DNA from 3 places in the Ralstonia sp. 110700041-2 genome. Region 2 is predicted to be linked to each of the others. Evidence: predicted binding sites of a transcription regulator. Region 2 holds the regulator's gene; each other region holds the start of a gene.

Region 1 (5,613 bases), on a different contig from region 2:
CAGTGCGGTTGCTCAGCGGGCGCGGTCTTCAACGAAGAAGCGGCGTTCACGGAATTCCCCTTGCTTGCCGATATTGAATGAGCTGACGGGCCGGTGATAGCCCATCACGCGGGTCCAGACTTCGCAGCGCGTGCGCTGGCTGTCGTCGAGTGCAACGGTGCGGTTGGTGGTTTGTGCAACGGTGGTCATACGGAGGCTCCTTCGTGATGGAGGTGGGTGGAAGAACCTGGGGTGCCGGCCCCTGTGCAGCCGCACTTGCCGTGGGGCTGCTGGGCCAGCAGATCTGCATCGCATTTCGGACAGAACGTGTGATGGCCGGACAGATAGCCGTGCTTCGGGCAGATCGAAAACGTCGGGGTGATGGTGATGTACGGCAGGCGGAAGTTGGCCAGCGCGCGGCGCACGAGTTCCTTGCATGCCTGCGGCGATGAGATCGCTTCGTTCATGTACAGGTGCAGGACCGTGCCGCCCGTGTACTTGCTCTGCAGTGCTTCCTGGCGCGCCAGCGCTTCAAACGGATCGTCGGTGTAGCCGACGGGCAACTGGCTTGAGTTGGTGTAATACGGCTGCGCTGCCGTGCCGGCCTGCAGGATGCCAGGCCAGCGCTTGCGGTCTTCGCGGGCGAAGCGGTAGGTAGTGCCCTCTGCGGGTGTGGCTTCAAGGTTGTACAGGTGCCCCGTCGCCTCCTGGAATTCCGTCATGCGCTGACGTACGTGGTCGAGCAGGCGCACCGCCATGGCATGGCCGAATGGCGTGGTGATGTCGTCGGCATCGTGTGTGAAGTTGCGCACCATTTCGTTGATGCCGTTCACGCCCAGCGTACTGAAGTGGTTGCGCAGCGTGCCCAGGTAGCGGCGCGTGTATGGATACAGCCCCTGATCGATCAGCCGCTGCACGAACTTGCGCTTGACCTCCAGCACATCGCGGCCGAGGGCGAGCAGCGTGTCCAGCCGCGCCAGCAGCGCTGCCTCATCGCCCGCGTAGAGATACCCCAGTCGTGCGCAGTTGACGGTCACGACGCCGATGGACCCGGTCTGCTCAGCCGAGCCAAACAACCCGTTGCCGCGCTTGAGCAGTTCGCGCAGGTCAAGCTGCAGGCGGCAGCACATCGAGCGCACCATGTGCGGCTCCAGATCGGAGTTGAGGAAGTTCTGGAAGTAGGGCAGCCCGTAGCGCGCCGTCATCTCGAACAGCAACGTTGTGTTTGGGTGCTCCCAATCGAAGTCCGACGTGATGTTGTAGGTCGGTATCGGGAACGTGAACGCGCGGTCTTTCGCATCGCCGGCCATCATGACCTCGATATACGCGCGGTTGATCATGTCCATCTCGGGCTGGAGATCGCCATAGGTGAAGGGCATCTCTTCGCCGCCGATGTAAGGAACCTGTTCGCGCAGGTCGGCCGGGCAAGTCCAGTCGAACGTGAGGTTGGTGAACGGCGTTTGCGTGCCCCAGCGGCTGGGTACGTTCAGGTTGTAGATCAGTTCCTGCATGGACTGCTTGACCGCGGCATACGACATCGCGTCGCGGCGGATGAACGGCGCCATGTAGGTATCGAACGAACTGAACGCCTGCGCGCCGGCCCACTCGTTCTGCAGCGTGCCCAGAAAGTTGACGATCTGCCCGATGGCTGCGGACATATGCCGCGGCGGCGTTGCCTCCACCTTGCCCGGCACGCCGTTGAATCCCTCCGTCAGCAACTGCCGCAACGACCAGCCTGCGCAGTAGCCCGAGAGCATGTCGAGATCGTGGATGTGGAGGTCGCCCTCGCGGTGCGCCGTGCCCGCTTCGGGGCTGTAGACGTGCGAAAGCCAGTAGTTGGCCGTGACCTTGCCCGCCACGTTCAGGATCAGGCCGCCCAGGCTATAGCCCTGATTGGCGTTGGCGTTGACGCGCCAGTCGCGCTGCTCGAGGTACTCCTCCATCGTGCTTTCGACATCGACCAGCGTGTGCTTGAGCGAACGCAGCCGGGCGTGCTGTTCGCGGTAGACGATGTAGGCGCGCGCGGTGCGCCAATAGCCGGCGTCCACCAGCACCTCTTCCACGCAGTTCTGGATGATTTCGATACCTGGGCAGGGGAGCGGCGCAAGATGTGCAACCACGCCTGAGGTCAGGTGCTGCGCCTCGATGGTGTCGAATTCGCCGGTGGCCTGGCCGGCTGCGGCGATGGCCTGTCGGATCTTCTGCGCATCGAACGGCGCCAATGAACCGTCGCGCTTGGTGACTTGCCCAGTGACCTGTGTGCCCGTCATGAGGTACTCCATATAGTGGTATGGAGTCAGACTAGCACTACATATTGTGGTCTGTGAGCCTTAAAGACCTGGATCTTTGAATCGCTTGACCCCGGTCAACCGGGGCCGGGGCCGATGCACTAGCCGGGTGTCCCGGTCAGTCAACGATGAATAGTCGAGCGCCCTTTTTGGTGGTCGACTGATGGGCTTCGGCATCGTCGCCCACCTGATAGCTCATACCGGGCGTGAGCGTGAACGTGCGGCCGTCTTCCAGTGTGGTTTCCAGTTCGCCGTCAAGGCAGAACAGGATGTGGCCCTTCTTGCACCAATGGTCGGCCAGGTAGCCAGGCGTGTACTCCACCATGCGCACGCGGATGCGGTCCGACTCGTCGCCAAAGTAGCGCGTGCGCCAGATCGCCATGCCGGTTTCGCCGGCATGTTCGGTAGGTTCAACGGCAGACCAGTCGGTTGTGCCGAAGGCGAAGAGCGCCATTTTCATTGCAGGGCTCCGGTGGTGACATAAGCCCATGATGCTATCAGCGGCATACGTGGTACAGGCGTCGCTTTTCATGTGCTCGAAACAGCGCTTGTTGGTATGCCCCGACGGCATTGCGTGTCGCTCAATAATCCGCTTCGCACTGCCCAATTCCAATGCTCATGCGGCGTCGCAGCAGGGTGTCAACGGCGCCATATCGATGTATGCAGAAATTGCATGGTGCTATGCAACATCGACATAACGATCGCCATGCGCTTCTCTAATATCGTCGCTTTTTACAAAGCGTGATGAACTTGGGCCAGCCCTTGGCCCCATGAGATCCGCGTCTGTCGCGCGCCGCCTTCCGGCCACGGTATTCCTTGGAGAAAGTCTTGAACACCAAACGTCTGACCTCCCACATTGGGCTGGCAATGCTGCTGGGCATTGCCGTCGGCTGGGGTTGCCACGAATACGCCAAGGACGCTGCGGCGGCCAAGGACATCGCTTCGTACTTCAGCATCATCACCGACATCTTCCTGCGCATGATCAAGATGATCATTGCGCCGCTGGTGTTCTCGACCCTGGTGACGGGCCTGGCAAGCATGAGTGGCGGCCGTTCGGTGGGCCGCGTGGGCCTGCGCGCGATGATCTGGTTTGTGTGCGCGTCGGCCACGTCGCTGGCGCTGGGCATGCTGCTGGTCAACTTCTTCCAACCCGGCATGCACATGAACCTGGCGCTGCCGGATGTGTCGGCCACGTCGGGCCTGAAGACGGGTGACTTCACCCTCAAGGCCTTCATCACGCACGTGTTTCCGCGCAGCATCGTGGAGGCCATGGCCACCAACGAAATCCTGCAGATCTTGGTGTTTTCGCTGTTCTTCGGCGCCGCGCTGTCGACGATGAAGAATCCGATGGACAGTGTGATCGGCCGTGGCCTGGAAGAACTGACCAAGCTGATGTTCCGCATTACCGACTACGTGATGCGCTTTGCACCGCTGGGCGTATTTGCCGCCATGGCCGCTGCGATCACGGTGGAAGGCGTGGGCGTGCTGTGGACCTACGGCAAGCTGATCGGCGAGTTCTACCTGGGCCTGGCACTGCTGTGGGCGATCCTGTTCCTGGTGGGCTATGTGTTGCTGGGCCGCTCGCTGGGCCGTCTGCTTGGGCTGATTCGCGAGCCGACGCTGCTGGCGTTCGCCACCGCAAGCAGCGAATCCGCTTACCCGAAGACGATCGAGGCGCTGGACCGGTTTGGCGTGCCCAAGCGCATCTCCAGCTTCGTCCTGCCGCTGGGCTACTCGTTCAACCTGGATGGCTCGATGATGTACCAGGCGTTTGCGGTGCTGTTTATCGCGCAGGCCTACAACATCGAGATGAGCTTCACGCAACAGGTCACGCTGCTGCTGGTGCTGATGCTCACGAGCAAGGGGATGGCCGGCGTGGCGCGTGCATCGCTGGTGGTGGTGGCGGCCACGCTGCCGATGTTCCATCTGCCCGAAGCCGGTCTGCTGCTGATCATCGGGATCGACCAGTTCTTCGACATGGGCCGCACGGCAACCAACGTGATCGGCAACAGCCTGGCCACGGCCGTGGTGGCAAAGTACGAGCCGGCAGAAGACGAAGTGGCGGCGGACGTTGCCGAACCGGCAGTGCAACCGACGGTTGGCTGACATTCAGCCAAGATGACAATGCGCCGCCTTTCAGGGCGGCGTTGTCCTATTCGGGCGGCGTTATTCGGGCTGGGAAGCGAGCGACACCGCGACGGGGCTCAGGGGCGCGTCGCCAATGTCGACCCGCTGGGCCATTGGCGCCTCTCCGAGCAACGCAGCCACCATGGCTTGCAGCGGAAGCACATCGCCGGTGCTCATGAAGCATGGCGTTGCGGCTTGGCCCGATGCCTGCAATCCCGCTGCCGCGAGCGTGCGGCCCAGATGGCGCGCGACGGCGTGTCCGGTGTCGATCAATGTCAACCGGTCGCCCGCAATCTCATGGATGGCATCTTCCAGGAAGGGGTAGTGCGTGCAGCCGAGCACCAACGTGTCGGCATTCGCATCGAGCATCGGTTGCAGATAGGCGCGCAGCAGTTCCAGCACCGCGGGCGAGTGGGTATCGCCGCGTTCGATCAGAGGGACGAGGCCGTAGCCGGGCTGGCTCAGCACCTTGCAATCGCCAGAGGCACCCGCCAGCAGGCGCGCAAATTTCTCGCTACGCAGCGTGCTTTCGGTCGCGAGCACGCCGACCACACGGCTCTTCGACGTCGCAACTGCCGGCTTTAAGCCCGGCTCGACGCCAATCACCGGCACCGCGAGCTTTTCGCGCAGCACGTGCACGGCCTGCGCTGTGGCGGTGTTGCACGCGATCACCAGTGCCTTGCAGCCCTGGTCGACCAGCCATTCGCACACACGCAGCGTGCGATCGGCAATGTACTCGGGAGATTTTTCCCCGTACGGGGCATGGCGGGAATCCGCCAGGTAGAGAAGCGATTCGGCCGGCAGTTCGGCGCGAATCGCGCGCAGGACGGAGAGCCCTCCGAGGCCGGAATCAAAGACCCCGACCGGTGCCTGCGCGCGTGTCGTCATATTGAATGTGAATGAACGGATCAGCCCGCTGCGACCGGAATCTTGCCGATCTTCGCTTGCCATTCCGCCGGGCCGGTCTTGTGGACCGACGTGCCCGAGCTGTCCACGGCCACGGTGACAGGCATGTCCTTCACGTCAAACTCATAGATGGCTTCCATGCCAAGGTCTTCGAACGCCAGCACCTTCGAGCCGCGGATGGCCTTCGACACCAGGTACGCCGCGCCGCCCACGGCCATCAAGTAAGCCGACTTGTGCTTCTTGATGGACTCGATGGCGACCGGGCCGCGCTCGGCCTTGCCCACCATGGCGATCAGACCCGTCTGGGCGAGCA
Region 2 (5,613 bases):
GCCATGTGTGGGACGGCGACCTGCGCGAACTGAACAACCCGCTGCCACGCTGGTGGATGTGGATGTTCCTGCTGTCGTGCATCTTTGCGTTGGGGTACCTGATCCTCTACCCCGGGTTGGGTTCATACGGTGGCGTGCTCGGTTTCTCGACACGCGGCGAATTGGCCTCTCAGCGTGCTGCGGCCGATGCACAGGTTCGCCCGGTCTATGAACGCTATGCCGGCATGGATATCAAGCAAATCGCCGCAGATCCTCAGGCCCATGAGATCGGCCAGCGCCTGTTCCTGAACAACTGCGCGCAGTGCCACGGCTCTGACGCGGGCGGCTCAAAGGGCTTCCCGAACCTGACCGACAACGACTGGCTGTACGGCGGCGAGCCTGAGACGATCCTGACCACGATCACCAAGGGGCGTCACGGAGTCATGCCATCGCTGGCAGCGGTGGTGGACGGCAATCAGGCTGTCAACGTGGCCAACTACGTGCGCTCGCTGTCGGGCCTGGCTTACGACCCGATCAAGGCAGCGCGCGGTGAACCGACGTTCAAGTCGGTTTGCGCGGCCTGCCACATGGCAACCGGCAAGGGCAATCAGGCGCTCGGCGCCCCCAACCTGACCGACCGCGTCTGGCTGTACGGCAGTTCGGAAGCGACCATCGTCGAGACCATCCTCAAAGGCCGTGACAACACGATGCCGGCACACGAGAACCTGCTCTCGCCGGAGAAAATCCGCATGCTGGCGGCCTATGTCTGGGGTCTGTCGAACAGCAACACGAGTCACGCGCAATGAGCGACAAAGAACCAGCCTGGCGCCCGATGACGCCCGCCACTGCGGCGGCGGGCGCCGAGGACGCACCGACCGAGCAGATGCTCTATGAGGTCCGGCGCAAGATCTATCCGCGCGCCGTAACAGGCGCCTTTGCGCGTTGGCGCGTCTGGCTGGTGTTGGCCACGCAAGCCATCTTTTATGGCTTGCCGTGGTTTCAGTGGAATGGTCGCCAAGCAGTGCTGTTCGACCTGGGCGCTCGCAAGTTCTACCTCTTTGGCCTCGTGTTGTGGCCGCAGGATGTCATCTATCTGGCAGTGCTGCTGGTGCTATCGGCGCTGGCGCTGTTCCTGTTCACGGCGGTGGCGGGCCGGCTCTTTTGCGGCTACGCCTGCCCGCAGACGGTCTACACCGAAATCTTCATGTGGATCGAGCGCCATGTCGAAGGCGACCGCTTTGCCCGCATCCGGCTCGACGGTGAGCGTTGGAGCCTGCGCAAGCTGCGTCTCAAGGTCACCAAGCATTCGGCCTGGGTGCTGATCGCGTTGTGGACGGGCTTCACCTTCGTGGGCTTCTTCACGCCGATCCGCGATCTGGGCATGGAGACCTGGACGCTGTCGCTCGGCCCTTGGCAGACTTTCTGGATGCTCTTCTACGCATTCGCGACATGGGGCAACGCCGGTTTCATGCGCGAGCAGGTGTGCCGCTACATGTGTCCCTACGCTCGTTTCCAGAGCGTGATGGTCGATCCCGATACCTACGTCGTGACTTATGACACCCTGCGCGGCGAGCCGCGCGGCAGTCGTTCGCGCAACGCCGATTTCGAAGCGCAAGGTCTGGGTTCCTGCGTCGACTGCAGCATCTGTGTACAGGTGTGCCCGACCGGCATCGACATCCGCCAAGGGCTGCAATACGAATGCATTGGTTGCGGCGCCTGCATTGATGCCTGCGATCAGGTCATGGACAAGATGCGCTACCCGCGCGGTCTGATCCGCTATACGTCCGAACGCGCAATGCGCGATCGGCTCAGCCCGAAGGACGCCCGGCGACATCTGCTGCGTCCGCGCGTGCTGATCTATACCGGGATCATGCTTGTGCTCATCACCGGCTTCATCGTGGCATTGGCCATGCGTCAGCCGCTCAAGGTTGACGTGATTCGTGATCGTGGTGCACTGGCGCGTGAAGTGGACGGGGGCAAGATCGAGAACGTTTACCGCCTGCAGTTGATGAACGCGTCCGAGCTCCCCATGCGCGTGACCATCACAGCAGAGGGCATGCCGGAACTGGATGTGCAGGGCGGTCGTGGCGAGTCGACCACACTGGAGCTGCCACCGGCGGCCAACCGACTGCTGCCAGTGCGCGTACGCCGGCCGGCCGATGATGCCGCCCCCGGCTCGCACAAAATCCGTTTCGTCATCCACGCAGACAGCGGTAGCGCCAGCCTCGTACTGCGCGAACCGTCGAGCTTCATCGTGCCGCGCTGATGCGGCATCCCCAACAGGAGGCAACGATGCACGCAACGCAATCTTCCGCGCAGGCCCGTCCCTGGTGGCGCGAGCCCTGGCCGTGGCTCCTGATGGCTGGGCCGTTTGTCGCCATGATCGGCTGCGGCGTCACCATCTGGCTGGCGATGTCGCATCCCGACGCCGTTATTCACGACAACGTCGTGCGCCACGGTTTGGTCGTTGAAAAGACGACCGTCGCGCCGGCACATGGTATTCACGCGGAGGCCCGATGAAGCGTCGACTGCTGATGTGGATTCTGTGGCCGGCATTTCTGTCGGCCGCGTTGGCTGAACTGGTGGTCTTTGCAGTGGTGGACCCCGCCGACCTGCGTTTCTTCGGCGAACAGATCACCGTGTCGGCCCAGGCGGTCTACACGGTATCGTTCTTTGTGTTCTGGTTGCTGTGCGGATTGTCGAGCGCGCTGACGCTCTACGTGTCCCCGGGCATCGGCAAACTGGAAGCGCATGAACACCCGCTCGTGTGAGCGGGCGCCATGGAAGGAGCCTCAAGCGGCTTGACCGCTCATGACCTGGCGCAGGCCGGCCAGGTCGATCAGTTTGACGTGGCGTTGGCGGATCTGGATGAGACCCGCTTCGGCAAAGCGCGAGAACAGGCGGCTGACGGTTTCGAGCTTGAGGCCCAGATAGCTGCCCAGCTCTTCGCGGCTCATGCGCAGCACAAATTCGGTTGACGAATAACCCCGCTGGGCTGAACGCTTCGAGAGGTTGAGCAGGAACGCTGCCAGACGCTCCTCCGCACGCATGGAACCGAGCGTGAGCAGCATCAGATGATCCTGCGAGATCTCCTTGCTCATGATGCGCAGGAACTGATGCTGCAGCGAAGGCAGCCGACGCGAAAGGTGTTGCAACTCGTCGTAGCGCACCACGCAGACTTCGGTATCTTCGAGCGCGGTGGCATCCGACACATGGCGCATATCGCCAATGCCATCGAGCCCGACGATTTCGCCTGGCAGGTGAAACCCCGTGATCTGGTGCCGGCCGTCTTCGAGCGTCAGATGGGTTTTGAGCGTACCGAAACGAATGCCGTAAACCGCTTCCAGCGGCTCCCCCAGCGAATAGAGCGATTGCCCCTTCTTAATGCGGATGCGCTCGCCGACCAAATCGTCCATCTTGCGCACGTCGTCCGAGTTCATTCCCACCGGCAGGCAGATTTGCCCGAGTACACAGGTGGAGCAACGCGAGGCTTGGTCGGTAAGTGCGATTCGAGTGAGCACGGGCGGGGGCGAGTTTCGGGAGAGTGAAATGAGTAATTCTTGTGATGCAGCTCAGCTTATTATAACGGCGACCTTCTTGTCCTCGGACATTTCCGATGCGGCAAAACGCGTCAATTACGCTTAGTTCGCAACAGTAAAACAAAAACCTTGGTCCATATCAAAAGAGCGTCAGAAAGATGAGTGCTGCAGCGCTTCTGAGCGTTTTCCTCATCGCATTGCTCGGCGGTGTGCATTGTCTGGCGATGTGCAGCGGGATCGCACTTGCAGCCGAACGTGGAACTGTGGCGGTACGGGTCGTGTCGCGTCGCCGACTATGGTTCGAGCAGGTCGTCATGCATGCCGGCCGGCTGACCACCTACGCGCTGCTTGGCGCAATCATGGGTGCGATGGGCGCGACCTTCTGGCGCCAGCAATGGCTGCCGGTTCAACGCGGCTTGTTTGCCTTCGCCAGTGTATTGCTACTCACCTATGGGATTTTGCTGCTCGTGCGCTCCGCCGGAGATGCGTGGCGCAGTGTGTGGCTTGAGCGCTTGCTCGGCCGCGTCGCTGGCCGCCTGTCTCGGGGGGCTGCGACACTGGGCGGCACGCTGCAACGTCAGCCGCCGTTGCTACGCCGCTATATCACGGGTATGGCCTGGGGACTGGTGCCGTGCGGCATGGTCTACGGCGCATTGGCTGTGGCGTTGCTGGCAGGCAACGCTGCCTCCGGGGCTGTGGTCATGCTCGCCTTTGGTGCAGGTACACTGCCCAACCTGTTGATGATGTCTGGCTTCGCTGGGTGGCTGCGCGGCTTGTCGCGCCGCCGGTGGGTGCGTGGCGCGGCCGGCATCGCCATTGCGGGGTTCGGGATATGGGGGCTGGTGCACACGATCTGGCTGCCAGAGATGCTCAACGCACACGGATTCTGTCTGGTGCTGTAGTCGTTTAAAGCACGCGTAAATCGCCATCCGGCCTTGGATGGGAGGCTAGATCATCTTCCCGGTTGCGGCGCCGCTGGAAATTGCCCTACAATCGACAGCAATTCGATTCGCCACCCGCGTAAATCAACAATCCCAAGCGCGGCGCCAAGCGATGCCTTCCAGCGGTAGTGTCACCCTGGACAGTCGATTCGGGCGGACTGCCGTTCTTCTTGGTAGTCGTCCGGTGCAGTATCCGTCCACATGGCGGCGGAAGAAATTGCCCTTGTGGTGCCTGACCGGCACCGGATCAACTTGCTCCTCCGGCCCTTACTTTGCGGGCATAGCCACTGCGTTTCGGTGCAGGGCCCAATTGAATCAATTGGCCTTCGCGCGCCGGGCCCGGGCGGGCAATAGCAATCAGAAATGCCGCGAGCGTCGCGGCGGGACGACAAACCTCAAGCGTGACGGCGACTGGCCGCGCGCGAGCAATGACGAGCCGCTCAACCCGATGAATACCCAAGAGGCGAAGATCGTCCTCGAAACCGCGCTGATCTGCGCGCAGGACCCGTTGCGAGTCAATGACTTGCGCAAGCTGTTCGACGAAGATGTTTCCGCAGACACCATTCGTGTGCTGCTCGAAGAGCTGCGCCAGGACTGGCTGAATCGCGGTGTCGAACTGGTTGCACTGGCCTCCGGCTGGCGCCTGCAGAGCCGCCCCGAGATGCGTGTGTATCTCGACCGCCTGCACCCGGAAAAACCACCCAAGTACTCGCGCGCGGTGATGGAGACACTTGCGATCATCGCTTACCGCCAGCCGGTCACGCGCGGCGATATCGAAGACATTCGCGGTGTTACGGTCAACACGCAGGTCATCAAGCAGATTGAAGACCGCGGCTGGATCGAAGTCATCGGTCATCGCGACGTGCCGGGTCGCCCTGCGCTGTATGCGACGACCAAGCAGTTTCTCGATGACCTTGGCTTGCGCTCGCTGGACGAGCTGCCGCCGCTCGAAGATGCCCGCGCCCAGGCGCAGGCCAGCCTGCTGGAGCAGGGCGCCATTGAGTTCGAGGGCGGCGCAATTGCGGTGGAAGAGCTGACAGCGTTGGTCAACGACGCGCCGGAGGGCGCGGAAAGCGCAGCGGCTTCGGTGGAGGAACCGGCCGGATCGCCGGTTGCCGAGGCTTCCGTTGTGGTGGCCGGTGAAACGCCGGCGC
Region 3 (5,613 bases), on a different contig from region 2:
TGTGCAGGATGGTGACCAAATGCCACTACAATCAAGCTCAAATTCCTGATTTCACGCGATTTTGTCTGTTTCGAACGTATTTTTCGTCGGCTTGATGGGCGCGGGCAAGACCACGGTCGGCCGGGCGGTGGCGCGTCGGCTCGATCTGCCGTTCTTCGACTCCGACCATGAGATCGAAGCCCGCTGCGGCGTGCGCGTGCCAATCATCTTCGAGCACGAGGGCGAAGTGGGCTTCCGCGACCGCGAAACCCACATGATCGACGAACTCACCTCGCGCGATGGCGTGGTCGTCGCCACCGGCGGCGGAGCCGTGCTGCGGGCGGAGAACCGCGCGTTCCTGCGTGAACGCGGCACTGTGATCTACCTGCGCGCCAATCCGCATGACCTGTATCTGCGCACGCGTCACGACAAGAACCGGCCGCTGCTGCAGACCGAAAACCCGCGTGCCAAGCTGGAAGAACTGCATGCGGTTCGTGATCCCCTATATCGTGACGTGGCGCACTTCGTCATCGAAACCGGAAAGCCCACCGTCGCCCAGCTTGTTAATATGGTGCTGATGCAACTCGAGGTGGCTGGCATTGTCGTACCGCCCGCAGGCGCCTCCACCTCCTCGCAAGTCTCTCCTCAGTCATGATTACCGTTGATGTTGACCTTGGCGATCGCGCCTATCCGATCCACATTGGCTCGGGGCTGCTGTCCAAGGCCGAGTTGTTCGCCCCCCACATTCGCGGCGCGCGTGCCGTGATCGTCACCAACGAGACTGTTGCGCCGCTGTATGCAGCCAAGGTCGAAGAAGCGATTCGTTCGCTCGGCAAGGCGGTCGACACGGTCGTGCTGCCCGATGGCGAATCGTTCAAGAAGTGGGACACGCTCAACCGCATCTTTGATGCGCTATTGACGGCAGGTGCGGACCGCAAGACCACGCTGATCGCCCTGGGCGGCGGCGTAATCGGCGACATGACCGGCTTTGCCGCTGCCTGCTATATGCGCGGCGTGCCGTTCATCCAGGTGCCGACGACGTTGCTGTCGCAGGTCGATTCTTCGGTGGGCGGCAAGACGGGCATCAACCACCCGCTGGGCAAGAACATGATCGGCGCGTTCCACCAGCCGCAAGCGGTCCTGGCCGATATCGACACGCTGCGCACCTTGCCCGCGCGTGAACTGGCTGCGGGCATGGCCGAGGTCATCAAGCACGGCGCAATTGCCGATGCCGATTACTTCGCCTGGATCGAACAGAACATCAGGGGTCTCAACGATTGCGATACCGACCTGATGACCGAAGCCGTGCGCGGCTCGGTGCGCATCAAGGCGGCTGTCGTGGCGCAGGACGAGCGGGAAACCGGTCTGCGTGCCACCCTCAATTTCGGTCACACCTTTGGCCACGCCATCGAGGCCGGCCTGGGCTACGGCGAATGGCTGCACGGCGAGGCCGTCGGCTGCGGCATGGTGATGGCGGCGGACCTCTCGCATCGCCTTGGTTTTATCGACATCGACACGCGCAACCGCATTACTGCGCTCACGCGTGCGGCTGACCTGCCGACGGTGGCGCCGGCCCTGGGCGTGGATCGGTTCATCGAGCTGATGCGCGTCGACAAGAAAGCTGAGGCTGGCGAGATCAAATTCGTGCTGCTGCGCAAGCTGGGCCAGGCGTTCGTGACCACGGTGCCCGATGCCGACCTGCGCGCCACCTTGCTGCACGCCGTGCTGCGACCACCGACCGAAGCACCCGTCGCCTGATGCGAGACGAGAGGGCCCGATGAACGACCGATTTGATTTGCCGTCCGCGCCGTTCGATCTCGAAGGCCCTCTCGCTCCCTACGCCGCGCATTCGGCGCAGACGCGCGGCCGCGTACACGCCGAGCCGCCATCCACATCGCGCACCGAGTTCCAGCGTGACCGTGATCGCATCATCCACAGCACCGCTTTCCGTCGGCTCGAATACAAGACGCAGGTCTTTGTGAACCACGAGGGCGACCTGTTCCGGACCCGGCTCACGCACAGCCTCGAGGTCGCGCAGATTGCCCGTTCGATTGCGCGCAGCCTGCGCCTGAACGAAGACTTGGTCGAAGCGGTCTCGCTGGCGCACGATCTGGGCCACACGCCGTTCGGTCATGCGGGGCAGGACGCACTCAACGATTGCATGAAGCCATACGGGGGCTTCGAACACAATCTCCAGAGCCTGCTGGTGGTCGATCGGCTGGAAGAGCGCTACGGCGGTTTCGATGGACTGAACCTGACGTTCGAAACGCGCGAGGGTATTCTCAAACATTGCTCGCGCAACAACGCGGCCACGCTCGGTGACTTGGGCCGCCGTTTTCTCGAAGGGCAACAGCCGTCGCTGGAAGCGCAGCTTGCCAATCTCGCCGATGAGGTCGCGTACAACAACCACGATATCGACGATGGCCTGCGTTCCGGCCTGATCACGTTGGAGCAACTCGAAGACGTGCCGCTGTGGGCCATCCATCGGCGCGAAGCCGAGGCGGCGTTCCCGGCCGTCAGTGGCCGGCGGCTCATCAACGAAACCATTCGTCGCATCATCAACGCGCTGATCGTCGATCTGATCGGCACCACGCGTGCCGGCATTGCTGAATTTGCGCCGCAATGTATCGACGATGTGCGTGCCGCGCCAGCGCTCGTCGCGTTCTCTGAGCCGATGCATGAAGAGGCGCGCGTGCTCAAGCGCTTCCTGTTCGATAACCTGTATCGGCACTATCTTGTGATGCGCATGTCCGCCAAAGCGCGCCGCATCATCGACGATCTGTTCCGCGTGTTCATGGACGACCCGCGCTTGCTGCCACCGCAGTACCAGGCGAAATCCAACCCCGACGAGCAGCCGCGCTGGATTGCGCATTACATCGCCGGCATGACGGATCGTTACGCCATCAAGGAGCATCGCCGCATCTTTGCGGTGGATGCGGTTTGAGCGACGGCGGCGCTGTTCGGGCCGCTACTCGCTCGCCTGGCTCCCAAACCATCTGGCAGCTGATCTAAACCAAGCGCCCAAAAAAAATGCCCGGCCGCCCCAACGCATGCCGGGCCGAACGCGCCAACCACCGCCGACGAGCGCCCCCGCCGTCGACGGCCCCTGCGGCACGTCGGTAAAAGTCGATCAGGACAGTGTCAGTTCGCTGATCGTCCTCCCTTAAAAGCGATAGCCCAGGCCGACGCCCAGCAGCCACGGGTCAACCTTGACCTTGCTGATGGTCTGGCCGCCCATCTTCACGTCGGCGCTGATCCAGGTCTTCTTCAGGTCGACGTTGAAGTAGAGGCGTTCGGTCAGGCGATAGTCGAAGCCGACCTGCAGCGCGGGGCCGAAGCTGTTCTTGCTGAGGTCCAGCGAACCAACGCCGGGCACCTGGAGATCGACATTCGAGATACGCGTGTAGTTGACGCCTGCGCCCACGTACGGCTTGAAGCGCGACTCGGGCGTGAAGTGATACTGCATCGTCAGGATGGGCGGCAAGTGGCGGAAACTGCCGATCTTGGTCGGGCCGCCCAGTGCGCTTCGCATGACCGTGACGTCCTGTTGTTGCGGGTAAGTCAGGATCAGCTCGGCGGCCAGATGCGGCGTAAAGAAATACGAGATGTCCAGTTCGGGCAGGACCTTGTTGTTGATCTGAATGGCGTCAGCCGGAATGGCCAGTGCTGGCACCGGGTCGGATTTGTTGGCGGCTGTCAGGTTGACGGCGCGCAGACGCACCATCCAATTACCGGAGGTCGGCGGCAAATCCGTGCTCTGCGCAAAGGCGGCCTGGCTGAAACCGGCGGCAAGCATTCCGGCGGCTACAGCTACAACGGCTACGCGGTGAAAAGCCATCAATCGCTCCCTCTCGTGTCGTCTCGTGATGTGATGGGAGCCAGTCTCGCGGGGAAGTCGCTTGGCCGATTTGCTTGGGATCAAGTTCCCCCGTCGTCCATCACGCGTAGGGCCACCGATTTGACGGCACGCAAACTCTGCCGTCGCATCGCGACGGCAGTGGGCATGCAAGCGTTTGCCTGTCAAAAATTGGGGACAGGTTCTCGGGCTTCAGGCTACGATGGCGCTTTTTGCCGCCCCGCATTTTCCATGGCCCGCCTGCCCCGCCTCAGTCCCACCGATGTCCCTGTGCATGTGTTGCAGCGCGGCAACAATCGCCAGACCGTCTTTCGCGGCGACGACGACTACGCGTTCTACCTCGACACGTTGCGCATGGCTGCCCGTGAGCATGACTTCGCCATCCATGGTTTCTCGCTGATGCCGAATCACGTCCATCTGGTCGGAACGCCCAAGGTGGCGGAGAGCCTTTCGCGCACGCTGCAGGCCGTCGGGCGGCGCTATACGCGGTACTTCAACGCAGCGGCTGATCGCAGCGGAACGCTGTGGGAAGGGCGTTTCCGCTCGACCGTACTGGACCCGGCTGAATGGGTGCTGCCGATCCTGTTGTATGTGGAATCCAACACCGTACGCGCTGGCCTCGTCAGCACGCCAGAAGACGACCGTTGGAGCACATATCGTCATCATGTGGGCATCCAATCCATCCCGTGGGTGAGTGATCACTATTGCTATTGGCGTCTTGGTAACACGCCTTTCGAGCGCCAGTCGCGCTACCGAACGTTGTGGCACGAAGGTTTGGGCTCCGACCAGCTCGCGCAGATTCGCCAGCATGTGCACAGCGGCTGGCCGCTCGGCAACGAGGCGTTTCTCGCGACACTTGCGCGCACCGGAGGCCGTCGCGTTGCGCCATTGCCCAAGGGGCGCCCCCCTCGCCAACCCGCTGAAGTGGGAACGGAGGACAGCGCGCGCTCCGAATAGCGGGATGGCGGCGCCGTGATGTGCGAGGCATCGATTCGGACGACTTTGATCTGTCCCTATTAATAAGCCCGCACTGAGACTGTGCATTTATTAATTTACTCCGACCCCATTTAAAAACTTTTGCCTGTTACGGGCCACTCTTTTATATTCGTTTCACCCCGCATTCATGGTGCGGCGCGCCATTGCCTGTCTGCCACCGCATCCGCACCATCGCGAGGGCCTTCTACGGCGCGCTGTACCCACAACATCGGAAGATCGCCGTGGAACAACATTCCTTCCCCATCACGCCGTCGGCGCCGTCGGCCCAGGGTCTGTACGACCCGACCAATGAACACGACGCTTGCGGCGTCGGCTTCGTCGCCCATATCAAGGGCAAGAAGAGCCACGAGATCGTCCAGCAAGGCTTGCGCATCCTGCACAACCTCGACCATCGCGGCGCCGTCGGCGCTGACCCGCTGATGGGTGATGGCGCGGGCATCCTGCTGCAGATTCCCGACCAGTTCTTCCGCGAAGAAATGGCCAAGCAGGGCATCAACCTGCCGCCGGCGGGCGAATACGGCGTCGGCATGATCTTCCTGCCGAAAGAACACGCGTCGCGCCTGGCCTGCGAACAGGAGTTGGAACGCACCGTGCGCCTGGAAGGCCAGGTCGTGCTGGGCTGGCGCGATGTGTCGGTCGACAAGACCATGCCGATGTCGCCCACGGTGCAGAAGACTGAGCCGGTGATCCGCCAGATCTTCATCGGGCGCGGTCGCGACATCATGACCACCGATGCGCTGGAGCGGAAGCTGTATGTGATTCGCAAGACCGCAAGCCACGCC

What was found. The regulator FNR, encoded in region 2, switches genes on or off when oxygen is low (the NO sensors DNR and NnrR bind a similar motif). The targets are predictions, from matches to a motif close to TTGATNNNNATCAA.
Region 1: a site for FNR is predicted at 2,335-2,348, ahead of ACUXH0_RS09775 (ribonucleoside triphosphate reductase). Genes of this name have one in related genera too.
Region 3: a site for FNR is predicted at 3,888-3,901, ahead of ACUXH0_RS21660 (OmpW/AlkL family protein). Genes of this name have one in related genera too.

The regions. Positions count from the first base shown of each region.
Region 1 is NZ_JBSFAI010000005.1:287,636-293,248, reverse strand. Features, by position in the region: gene ACUXH0_RS09785 (anaerobic ribonucleoside-triphosphate reductase activating protein) at 1-50, opposite strand, end outside; gene nrdD (anaerobic ribonucleoside-triphosphate reductase) at 13-189, opposite strand; gene ACUXH0_RS09775 (ribonucleoside triphosphate reductase) at 186-2,249, opposite strand; gene ACUXH0_RS09770 (DHCW motif cupin fold protein) at 2,386-2,727, opposite strand; gene ACUXH0_RS09765 (dicarboxylate/amino acid:cation symporter) at 3,096-4,373, shown strand; gene murI (glutamate racemase) at 4,434-5,282, opposite strand; gene ACUXH0_RS09755 (fumarate hydratase) at 5,303-5,613, opposite strand, start outside.
Region 2 is NZ_JBSFAI010000021.1:102,193-107,805, forward strand. Features, by position in the region: gene ccoP (cytochrome-c oxidase, cbb3-type subunit III) at 1-785, shown strand, start outside; gene ccoG (cytochrome c oxidase accessory protein CcoG) at 782-2,245, shown strand; gene ACUXH0_RS25195 (FixH family protein) at 2,272-2,499, shown strand; gene ACUXH0_RS25200 (hypothetical protein) at 2,496-2,750, shown strand; gene fnr (fumarate/nitrate reduction transcriptional regulator Fnr) at 2,772-3,500, opposite strand; gene ACUXH0_RS25210 (sulfite exporter TauE/SafE family protein) at 3,677-4,420, shown strand; gene scpB (SMC-Scp complex subunit ScpB) at 4,908-5,613, shown strand, end outside.
Region 3 is NZ_JBSFAI010000016.1:73,211-78,823, forward strand. Features, by position in the region: gene ACUXH0_RS21645 (shikimate kinase) at 62-634, shown strand; gene aroB (3-dehydroquinate synthase) at 631-1,737, shown strand; gene ACUXH0_RS21655 (deoxyguanosinetriphosphate triphosphohydrolase) at 1,757-2,923, shown strand; gene ACUXH0_RS21660 (OmpW/AlkL family protein) at 3,143-3,817, opposite strand; gene ACUXH0_RS21665 (transposase) at 4,067-4,792, shown strand; gene ACUXH0_RS21670 (glutamate synthase-related protein) at 5,053-5,613, shown strand, end outside.